Regions from separate parts of the Paenibacillus sp. FSL H3-0321 genome, predicted to be linked through region 2. Evidence: a T-box and tRNA genes for the amino acid it is inferred to sense, from the RefSeq annotation. Region 2 holds a T-box; the other holds one or more tRNA genes.

Region 1 (5,898 bases), 4.8 Mb from region 2:
AAAGCTTTAGAAGTTCTTGATAAAAAAGTTATATCCCTTCTTGGAAATGAACCTAATCTTATGGATGATGGTGAGATTAAGACAATCAATAAGCAAAATTACTATGTTATCGAAGTGTGTTTTGTAGGGGCAAATAATCCCTATTATTATGTGACTACTGCGTATGTAAGTGCTGATGCTAAAAGCATCTATATGCTGACGAAGGACAATAAGGTTGTTCTGTTCTCGGACAAATTGTTTGTTCAATATATAAATGATGCTCTAGAGGGATGAACGCCGCTCTTGAATGGATATTTGATGTTTAGCTTATCCGCCTTGGTTTCGTGTGTTTGACCCAACGATATGATAACCCGCCGGGCTTTTTGAGCTGGCGGGATTTCTTCGTCTTCTGGTCTACTGACTTACAAATAATTCAAAAAAATCTATCGGCGGGCATACGCGGGAGGGATAAGGGATATTGAGAGTCAGAACAGAAAGGAGCGAGTAAAACGTAACGATCAATTATCATGAGGAAGCGGACCTATTTCGTAGTAAATAAGTAGTATACGGTAACTCTATTTCGGATTTATAATTAATGCATTGAATGAAAATAATGTCAGGCGGTGTTGTGTGTTGCCATGGGAGCCAATGCTTTTCATGTTCTTTTCGACTATTGAACTCATGTCTATTTATTATTTGATTATGTCGCTCTTTAGATTCAAGTGGAAACATCATGCTTGGCAAGCCTTGTTTGTTACTTTAATAATAAATTTGCAGAGCTATTTGGTGAGGAAAGAGCTTGATATGAGCAATATCGCACCTTTAATATTGATAGTAATATTCATATTGTTTTTTGCTGCAGTTGTTAGGATGCCCCTCATACTGTCCGTTGTTGCAACTATATCAGGATATGCTATTTTTGCAGTCATACAAACTGTTATTGTACTTATCTTATTCGGTTCAATAGGAGCAATAGAAGGGAATAAAAGCAATGGATACATATTACAAGTACTTACCTCCGTAGTTATTTGCTCCTTTTTTTGGCACTACTACAGAAAAGGCAAAGGCTTTACTTTTGACATAGAGAAACTTCGATTTAAATTAGAAGATATTTTTTTAACGACGATCATCATAATTTTCCTAATTGGAATCTCAATTCTTTTATACTACAACGAAATTTATTTGAATATATTGTTCTTTTTAGTGATCTCAATTTTCTTCATTTATTACTCTACTGGGAAGGAAAAAGAAAATGATTGATCGTATATCTGAGAGGATAGCCTACAACATAAAAAAAGTTGTTCCTGATCACCCCGCATCGCAAGCGGTTCTAAAGTATGCATTAGAGGTTGTGCTAAATATTGTTTTTATCATTGTCATTACACTTGCGATATCTTTGCTCACAGGTAATTTCTCTGAAGCTTCAACGATATTAGTTTCTTTTGCATTACTACGGCAATCGTCGGGCGGTGTTCACCTTAAGTCGGGTGTAGCATGTGTCATATTTACTACGACATTGTTTACTGCGCTATCGTTTATTAACTTAAATTTATTAGTTGTACAGGTTATGAATGCAATCAGTTTTTTGATCATCTTGTGGTTAGCGCCTATTGGGATTGAAAAGCAGACTAGAATTCCCAAGCGTCACTATCCGAAGCTTAAAATAATCGGTCTGGTCTTGGTTGCTACAAATGTCATAATTTGTTCATCTGCTATAGCCGTGAGTTATTTTGCTCAATCTCTAAGTCTATTAATTGCCAGAAAGGAGGTGAAGTAAAAATGTTGAAAAAAGCGAATGTTCGAATCGCGTCTGGTTTGGCGACATGCTTATCGATGGTAGCGTTATTCATTGCAAATACAAACAGTGCGTTGTATGTGCATCAACCTGAGGTTCCAGAAGAACTACTTAAATAATACTGGAGTGGTCCGTTTGAGTATCATATCCGTGAATAAAGACCCAAAAGGCATTACCGGGTTGTTTTCTCTTGAAATACCTAAAATTAATTATATGGAATTTGAGAGAGACATATATAGGATACTCGTCCACACGATAGAAGGAGTTTACTATACAGTCGGCACATTGAAATACTGGCTAAGCACTCTAGAGGCATCGGGATATAACTTCGTGCTAGCAGACAGAAACACATTGATTCATGTTTCTAATATCTTTCAAGTGGATAAGTCGTTTCATGTGGCCTACTTCGGGGAAAATTTATCAGGAGTCGAGCAAAAGTGTTTCCTTTCTGAAAAAGGATACAAAGAAGTCAGAAAAAATATTAATTTAACAACTACAAAAATCAATTTCATTGAGTTGCCTTTATGGTAACTCTTTTTTTCTAAAATAATCACTCAGGATAAAACATATAAATTGATTATCAATCGCATCAGACTTATAAAAACAACCACTCTGACATGAGTGGTTGTTTTTATAAGCGAAAAATTCCGTCCCCAATGCGAGTGGGGAATAGAAAAAGAAAAACTCCTTATAAAATAAGGAGTTTTACGTAGTGATGCAGTATAGGACGGATGGGGTTCGAACCCATGACCCCTACCCTGTCAAGATAGTGCTCTCCCGCTGAGCTACCGTCCTGCAACGAAATTTATAATACCACAGGATGTGAGGAGATGGCAATGTTTTTTTCACGGCATATGAATTTACTCACTTACAACTTGTTCCATAGTCTCTATGCTCGGATTAAATTAACTTTTGCGTAGGGAGTGATTCCATGGCGACCATTTTTAATGAACAGAATATCTCTTTTAAACAAAGGCAGTCTCCGGTTCCGGAATTTGCTTGGCACACCAGCGAGAAGCTGGCGGGGATGGTAGGGGCGAAGCATTTGATTTTTGATATCCGGTCATTGGACCCGGGCAAGTACTCGTATCCGTATCACTTTCATAGAAATGCTGAAGAGCTGTTTGTGATTATGGCGGGCAGTGCTATGTTAAGAACTCCCGCCGGGTTACAGGAAGTCCATGAGGGCGATACGATATTTTTCGAAACCGGTCCATCAGGTGCGCATCAGCTGTTCAATCATACGGAGACGCCTTGCCGCTATCTCGATTTACGGACGAATAACGGGTTGGATGTTGCGGAATACCCTGACTCCGGGAAAATCAATATTTTGCCGTATGAGGAGCTGTATGAAACGGAGGATAGGGTGGACTATTATAAAGGCGAACATTTGACCCGGGAGATATGGGCGCAATTGAACGCTCCGGGCAAGGGTGAGGAGAAGCGGGGAGAAGACGGTGGTGAGTGATTCTTTTGCCGGCGGACTTATGAATGCTTCTTTTATATAATAGAAGAAACTTTTGGAAGAAATATCAAGATATTCTATACATAGGTTAAAAACCAGAGATAATAGGAACGTCACATCCGGTAATCCACCAAAACTCTATCGGTTTTGCCGTCTAAGGAGATGCTTGTGAATGAAAGTTACTATACACGAGACGGGAATAAAGGAGGAAAATCTAACCTACGTCGTTATTATCGTAAGGCATAATGAGCAGTGGATATTAGCTCGGCAGCGTGGTCGTACCACATGGGAATTTGCAGGTGGACATATTGATGAGAATGAAACGCCTGATGAAGCAGCGGCAAGAGAACTGTATGAAGAGACAGGAGCGGAAGACTATACGTTATTTCCAATAAGTATTTATTCGGTTACCGGAGAGTCAATGCCGGATAGTTTCGGAAAGCTCTACCTGGCCACCGTTAATAAGTTCGGACAATTGCCGGCTTATGAAATGGAAGAAATATGCGGGTTCACGGAGGTACCGGAAGAGTTAACCTATCCGATGATCTATCCTGTATTGCTGTCCAAAGTCAATGAATTTGCTGAGCAGTGCAATATTCAACTATAAAGATCATGGGAGGTCAATAACATGGCTATGCCAACTCATATTGTGGCTGTCGGCGGGATCGTGGAGAATGAGCAGGGAGAAGTGCTTTTGGTCAAAACGTTTCATGGTGGCTGGGTGTTCCCTGGGGGGCAAGTAGAGGCCGGAGAGAATCTGATGGATGCACTCATCCGGGAGATCAAGGAAGAAAGCGGAATAGACACCGAGGTCTCTCACCTGATCGGAGTGTATTCGAATACCGGAATGTACAAATGGCATGACGGCATCACCGATGTTCCGACGAAAGTAATGCTGGATTATGTATGTAAGCCGGTGGGCGGAGAACTTGCCGTTTCAGAGGAAACGTCGGAAAGCTGCTGGGTGGCTAAGGAGCTTGTGCTGGACAAGATCACAAGCATGGCGATCCGCACGCGTTATCAGGCTTATTTGGATTTTGCAGGGATCGTATCCTACATGGCCTATGAGACCAAACCAGAGTTTGCCGTCTCGCTGAAACGGAAGATATAGAACCAGCGTGGCAATCCTGCTATTCTTCACTTCGATGGCTGCAGCTAGCCTTCTTTTCTCGTTAAGGGTATGGATCAGGAAATCCAAAAGAATTCCTGCGGCAAGAAAGGTTCCGAGGGGCAGCCACAATGAAAATCTGCGCATAAACAAACACCTCGCTTCGACTATTTACTATTAGACAACCTAAGGGGAAATTCAAATGACAGTCGAATACGGAAAACTCACCTTTTTGGAAATTAAAGAAAAAGCAGCGGAAGGTTATCTGGCAATTATTCCGACGGGCTGTACGGAGCAGCAGGGTCCACACTCCACCGTTGATTTTGATACCTGGCTGGCCACAGAGCTGTCCATTGAAGCAGCGCAGCAGGCCAAGCTGAAATACGGAGTCAAGTCCCTGGTGATACCGACAATTCCTTTTGGACCTACGCCGGAGCACCGCAGCTTTGGATACGGCTTTATCGATATTCCGCAGAAGCTGTATGAAGATGTAATATACGCTGTTCTGACTTCCCTGGTGGACCAAGGCTTTAGGCAGCTGGTTATTTTTCGCGGCTGTGGCGGTCACTTGCTGGGCAATGTGGCAGTAAGGTTCAATCAGGAATATGAGGGGAAAGCCAAGGTCGATATTCCCCATCATCCGTTTCATGAGATCTGGTGCAGGCATGCTGATCCTGACATTCCGGGTGGTCATGCAGACAGCTTCACTACTTCGCTGGGACTTTATAAACATCCTGAGGATATTAGGGAAGCGCAGATCTTTAATCCTGGCAGCAGCGAGCCGGAATGGGATGATCCCAATCTGGATTTTGGCAAATATTCCACAACAGGCGTTATAGGTGACCCAACCCATGCCAATAGGGATCTTGGCGAGAAGTTGTGGAACGGCTCCGTTGAAGCCATTGCAGCAATGCTGCAGGAAATTGATCTAGCTCAGTAAAAGTTGCACAAAAGTGTGTCCGCAGCAGTTGTGTTTATGACTGTTCGGGCACTTTTTTTATTCTGACACTGCGGGGACGCGTAACGCGTAGGCTTGCACAATGAAATAGACGCCCTAACTCCCTGAAAGCTGCTGCTAATGAAGATTCGGTAGATACGATCCGTGGATCGCTGGAGCTGGGTGTGACACTTTTTGATACAGCAGATCTTTATGGTGAGGAATACCTGCTGGGGCGGGCGCTTAAAGGGCGCAGGGATAAGGCTGTAATTGCGACCAAATTCGGGGTGACGCATACTCACTAAAAACCTTGAAGTCGTCTCCCTGATTGAAGCGATGGCTGTACAAAAAGGCTGCACGACTTCACAGCTTGCTCTGGCTTGGCTGTTGGCGCAGGGCGACAATGTTGTTCCGATCCCGGGGACAAAGCGGCTGGATAGAGTGAAGGAGAACCTCGGAGCGCTTCAGGTATCCCTGTCGGCGGAAGAGCTTGCCCAAATCGAAAACATCTCACCGAAGGGGGCAGCAGCCGGCGGGCGGTTTCCCGGCCAGAATTAACCTGGATAACCGGTAGAATTAGAGAAAGCATGAGGAATACAGTGGTCTTTTGCGGT
Region 2 (5,898 bases):
TTCGCCTTCATGCGGCAGATGCTGCCAAATTTCTTCGGTAATGAACGGCATGAACGGGTGAATCAGGCGCAGCGTACGGTCCAGCACATAGGCCAGCACCGATTGCGTCTTCGCTTTGGCAGCAGCGTCAGCCCCATAAAGCGACAGCTTCGCGAACTCGATGTACCAGTCACACAGATCATCCCAAATGAAGTTATACAAGAGGCGGCCGGTCTCGCCGTACTCGTACGAGTCAATTAGACGCGTAATATCACGAGAAGTTTCGTTCAAGCGATGCAGAATCCAGCGGTCCGCCGTACTAAGCTCACCTGTAATGTCAATATCTGCAAAATTCACGCCTTCCAGATTCATCAGTGCAAAGCGCGAGGCATTCCAGATCTTATTGGCAAAATTACGCGCCTGCTCTACCCTCTCCATGCGGAAACGCAGATCCTGTCCGGCTGTGCTGCTTGTCGAAATCATATAACGCATAGCATCTGCACCATATTGCTCGATAACATCCAGCGGATCGATCCCGTTGCCGAGCGACTTGGACATCTTACGTCCTTCGGCATCGCGCACCAAGCCGTGCATGAATACATCGGAGAACGGCTTCTTACCGGTGAACTCCAGCGCGGAGAAGATCATGCGCGCTACCCAGAAGTAAATGATGTCATAGCCGGTAACCAGGACATTGTTCGGATAAAACCGCTGATAGTCGCTGCTGCTTTCATCCGGCCAGCCCAGTGTAGCGAACGGCCACAGATTGGAGCTGAACCACGTATCGAGAACGTCCTCATCCTGCTTCAGATCATCAAGTCCGCTGATTTCGCGGGCTTCCTCTTCCGTATATGCTACAAACACTTCACCTGTAGATTCAGAGTACCAGGCCGGGATACGGTGTCCCCACCACAATTGGCGGGAAATACACCAGTCACGCACATTTTCGATCCAGTTCAAATATGTTTTCTCAAAACGGTCCGGTACGAAATTAACACCTTCGCCGTTCTTCTGTGCAGTGATGGCAGCTTCGGCCAGCGGCTGCATCTTCACGAACCACTGGGTGGACAAATATGGCTCAACCACTGCGCCGGAACGCTCGCTGTGTCCTACCTGATGCAGATGGTCCTCAATCGAAATCAGAACGCCCTGCTCTTTGAGATCAGCAACAATCGCTTTGCGGCATTCGCTGCGGTCCAGTCCCTGATAAGGACCTGCCTCCTCGTTCATCATGCCGCCTTCGTCCATCACATTGATCTGCGGAAGGTTATGGCGTAGGCCAACTTCAAAGTCATTCGGATCATGGGCCGGAGTGATCTTAACCGCGCCGCTGCCGAATTCTTTCTCTACGTAATCATCGGCGATAATCGGAATTTCCCGGCCGATGACCGGAAGGATCAACGTTTTGCCGATTAGATCCTGATAGCGTTCATCCTTCGGATGCACCGCTACCGCCGTATCGCCCAGCATCGTCTCCGGACGTGTCGTTGCTACGGTGATGAATCCGCTGCCGTCTTTAAGAGGGTAGCGCAGGTGGTACAGGTGACCGTTAACTTCTTTGTACTCAACTTCAATATCGGATAAAGCGGTACGGGCTGCCGGATCCCAGTTGATAATGCGCTTGCCGCGATAGATCAGTCCTTTACGGTATAACTCCACAAATACCTGGCGTACACCGCTGGACATCCCTTTATCCAGAGTGAACCGCTCGCGCGAATAGTCGAGGGACAGGCCCATCTTGGCCCACTGCTCATGAATGGTGTTGGCATACTGGTCCTTCCACTCCCATACCTGCTCCAGGAATTTCTCGCGGCCCAGATCATGCCGGGACAGGCCCTGCTGGCGCAGCTTCTGCTCCACCTTGGTCTGGGTAGCAATACCAGCATGGTCCGTTCCCGGGAGCCAAAGGGTATCGAAGCCCTGCATCCGCTTGGTACGGATCAGGATATCCTGCAGCGTGAAATCGAGCGCATGCCCGATGTGCAGCATCCCGGTTACATTTGGCGGTGGAATTACAATGCTGTAAGGCTCTGCTTCAGGCCGCATTCCAGCCTTGAAGAACTCCTTCTCCATCCAGTAGGCATACCATTTCTGTTCAGCCGCCTTCGGATCATATGTAGTCGGCATATCGCTCTTTGCGCTATTGTCGGCAGCAGCATCCTGTGCCGGATCTTGCGGCTTCAGCAGCTCTGCCGCCGCTTTGTTGTGATCAGCCATTCTAAACCCTCCATTTAAGTAGCATTGGTAGATGTATCTCTGAAGCTGGACCTCTGAAAAAAAATACAAAAAGGCCCTTCGTCTCAAAGGACGAAAGGCCATTCTTTCGCGGTACCACCTTTGTTTCGCGCCAATAAAAAATAAACCACCGTTCCGGTCCCATAGGTTCCGGAAACTTAGCGCGACACTCACGCAGATAACGGCTGCAACCGGCCACTTCCTAACCTGTGCTTCATGAATCTGAAGACAAGCTCAGAGGGGCAACTCCGGGGCGACTTCGGTGGCTGCATCCTGCGGAAACTCACAGCAATTTATAGTTCCGCTCTCTGAAGGGCTGACCGCCTACTCTTCCCGTTCCCAGTCTTTATTAAGAATTTACTTAATCCAATAATACATTTAGTACTATTCCTAGTCAACCAGCATACACACAAACTGCGGGACTTATACCGCCCATTTCTAAAATTAGCCTCCTTCGCCTGATTCGAACCCCTGGTGTTCATCCTTAATCTCAGCTCAGAGGACAGAAATACAAAAATCCCGATCTCATCCGATCGGGATTCTGACACCGATGCGCCTGCCGGCATCTCTTAAGGGATATACAAAACTTGGCCTTCCTCCACATTCTGACCGGAAAGACGGTTGTACATGACAAGCTCTCTTGCACTGAGCTGATATTTCTCCGCTATAGTATCGATTGTTTCTTCACGCTGGACAATGCAGAGACGCACTTTACGGAACAGATCCTTGCCGTTTAAGCCACCGATAAAGCGGCTTTTCCATTCCCCGTCACGGCCGGAGTCCGGAACAGGCGCCGCCGCAGCTGTATCCTCGGCGATAAGCTCCTCCTGTTCCTTGCGGGAGCGGCTGGAGCTGAGCAGGGAAGAGAAGGTAAGATGCTCCTTCGCGGGAATATCTTCTTCTCTCTTGCTTCCCAGGGCAACCTTGAGATCCGGCTTCTCCTCCTGCGGAGGTGCTGCTTCCTTAGAGATCACGCCTTCGCCCGCGTTCTCCTGATCAGCGTGAGATACGGAGCTATCCTGAGCAAAAAGTGCCGCATAGTCCCCATTTTGAGCAGAGAAATCCTCTTCTTCCTGATGGGACGCATGCACCTCCGCGGCTGTATTCTCAGCGGCAGCATCCGAAATGTCCTTTGTGCTGCCTGAACTTTCGGTGCCTGATACTTTGGCAATGTCAGAACTGTTAAAGGGATTTGTATAGCCAGCCTGATTTCCATCGGCCGGGACGGCCTGCTCCGCTCTCCCTTGTGCCCCGAAGAAGTGACCCGAAACAGGTTCGTTGTTCGCGGTTCCGGCTGCTGATATCCCCTGCGGGCTATCAAAGCTGTGTGTCCGCACCTTCACTTCCTTGTCCTTCTGTTGGGCCGGTGGGGATGCAGCAGGCTGGTGGGTGAACACAGTGCCTTCCAAAAACAGCGGATTCACAGCAGCTTCAGGGCCACTGTGGGCAAACTCATGCTCCTCAGCGAAATTCTCTGCGGTGCCTTCGCCATAAGTCCACACTGAGTTTTCATACAAGGCATCGTTCTCATGCTCCTTGGCCTCTACCCTAACCCCCGTGGCCTGTTTTTCCTCGTCAGGTGAATAAGCTGCCGTGTACTCCTCCTGCTGCCAGGCGGGCTGCGTCTCCGCTCCCCCGATTCCCCGCAGCGAGAGTACACCAGTTATATTGACCGTACGCATCGTAAGCAGGTCGATATCGAAATTCTCGATCTCCACCCCTATGTCTTCAAGTGAGCTGACCCGGGTCAGCGGTACTGTGATTTCAACAGGAATGGCATGCTCCAGACGTTCCGTCCGGTCATTCTCACCCCGGTAGAGTCCGGTGAGCAGAAGCTGTCCGTACAGCTCGGCCCGGTCCTCCCGCTGAATCACCTGGATTTCCGGAATCAGCTCCACCTCTTCCAGTTCAGCGATTCCCGGAAGTTCTTCCGAAAGGTGGATGCGTTCATAAATATCAAACCGCAAACCGTGGGACTGGTCAAACACGGGAAATGTCCTCCTTCTTGGCATAATCTAACCCCGAGACAAGCCCAGAGCATAAGCCCAAAATGTTACTCCTCTCATGTATATGCTTCAATCAGAAAGGCATGACAACTTTGGACACTTCATCAGAGCGGCCGTCTCTTATTGCTTGTCAAAACCAAAAATACGGGCATCGGGAACGGAATAATCCAGCGGCAGCCTGCTCCGCAGAACCGGTACCAGTGGATTGCCGGGGGTAACGCTGCCCAGCAAATCAGCCGGATGAAAAGCTCCCTGAATCGCTCCGGCTTCCTTTTCCACCGCCAGCATTTCGCCTCCGGTCCCCCCTCTACACAAGGCTTGCTTTCCCACCGCTTTGCGGTACACCTTAAGCGTTCCTTCCGCCATGACATCCAGCGAGCGGCAACGGACCGCCCATTTTCTCGCCTGGTTTCCTGTCCGCCCGCGCAGTTCATCATCACCTAGCAGCAGAAGCAGCAGCTCCGCCAGCCCCCCTGAATCTTCCGCAGGAAAGATCCAGCCTGTTTCCCCGTGCTTAACCATTTCCGGCATCCCCGTCGTCCCAGCCACAATCGGTGCAATACCGGCAAGCTGGGCTTCTGTGACCGAGTAGGGCTGCGTATCCTGCAGGCTGGGCTGCACATAGATATCGGCCTGCTGCAACGTGGCCGGGATATTGTCCAAATTACCCACAAACAACAGATGTCCCTGAATCCCCAGCGCTGCCGCCTGTGATCTCAGCTCTTCCAGGAGACTACCGCTCCCGGCTAAGACGCAGACCCAGTCCTGACGGCTGCGATGCACCAGACCCAGTGCGCCGATCAACACATGCACGCCCTTGATGTACTCGAAACGGCCGGCGTACATAATAACTTTATGTCCCCCGCCAAGCTGTACCGGGGAAGGCAATGCCGCCTTGTCATTGTACTGCTCCAGGTTGATCCCGTAAGGCAGCGTATGAATCCGCTCCGGAGTGACGCCGAGCTCATTCACCAGTTGACCGATCCATTTTGAAGAGACCAGGATCAGATCGGCGGCATGTGCGCCAAGCTGCTCAATCCGGCGGAAATAGCTCCAAATCGGCCGGCTCTCATATTTCTCCTTCGTAAGCTCCGGTTCAATCCCCTTATACTCGTAATACGACTCCCGGGCCAATGCCCCGTGAATGCTGGACACCAGCGGCACCCGATTTTTCATCACCCGCCGCAGCGCGTAAGTGGAGATGGGATCCTGGGTGTGGATGAGATCATAGTCCTCCAGGCCGAGCACAGACGCTCCCGCCTCAAACACATAACGGCCAATTTCAAAACTGAAGATGCCATGCTCCAGGTACAGATGCGGAAACCGCTGAGGATCGAGATAAGGCAGCAGCGTGTTATAGTATGCATTTTTATCAAAATAGCTCTCCTTGTTCAGCAAATATAACGTATTGCTCTCTACATGGCTTCCCATCAGCGTAACAGAATGCCCCTGCTCGCTCAGCTTGTCTGAGAGCTGTTTCATATACGTCCAGATTCCGCCCATATTAGTGAGTCCCCAGTAGGTGACCAGCAGTATTTTCATGAACCCCTCTCCCCGGCTTGTAGAATTCATTTCATGAGGAGCAGCCTGCTCCGCGTTAACAAAGTATTATATGACCAGCGCTGGCTATAAGGCATGGGCAACAGTCTCTTTCTATGAAAAAAAGCACCTGCCCGTT

What was found. The T-box of region 2 lies ahead of MHI45_RS11435 (valine--tRNA ligase). A T-box ahead of a tRNA ligase gene usually reads a tRNA of that ligase, here a tRNA-Val.
Region 1: it encodes a tRNA-Val, which carries the amino acid that the T-box ahead of MHI45_RS11435 (valine--tRNA ligase) is inferred to sense. The anticodon was not compared.

The regions. Positions count from the first base shown of each region.
Region 1 covers NZ_JBBODH010000001.1:7,382,908-7,388,805, forward strand. The annotation lists gene MHI45_RS32585 (copper amine oxidase N-terminal domain-containing protein) at 1-273, shown strand, start outside; gene MHI45_RS32590 (hypothetical protein) at 610-1,239, shown strand; gene MHI45_RS32595 (accessory gene regulator ArgB-like protein) at 1,232-1,756, shown strand; gene MHI45_RS32600 (cyclic lactone autoinducer peptide) at 1,759-1,893, shown strand; gene MHI45_RS32605 (LytTR family transcriptional regulator DNA-binding domain-containing protein) at 1,910-2,305, shown strand; tRNA gene MHI45_RS32610 (tRNA-Val) at 2,498-2,569, opposite strand; gene MHI45_RS32615 (cupin domain-containing protein) at 2,706-3,242, shown strand; gene MHI45_RS32620 (NUDIX hydrolase) at 3,412-3,846, shown strand; gene MHI45_RS32625 (NUDIX hydrolase) at 3,868-4,350, shown strand; gene MHI45_RS32630 (creatininase family protein) at 4,550-5,287, shown strand; gene MHI45_RS32635 (aldo/keto reductase) at 5,410-5,589, shown strand; gene MHI45_RS32640 (aldo/keto reductase) at 5,621-5,842, shown strand.
Region 2 covers NZ_JBBODH010000001.1:2,594,771-2,600,668, forward strand. The annotation lists gene MHI45_RS11435 (valine--tRNA ligase) at 1-2,106, opposite strand, end outside; T-box leader at 2,280-2,564, opposite strand; gene MHI45_RS11440 (LysM peptidoglycan-binding domain-containing protein) at 2,784-4,202, opposite strand; gene MHI45_RS11445 (glycosyltransferase family 4 protein) at 4,341-5,762, opposite strand.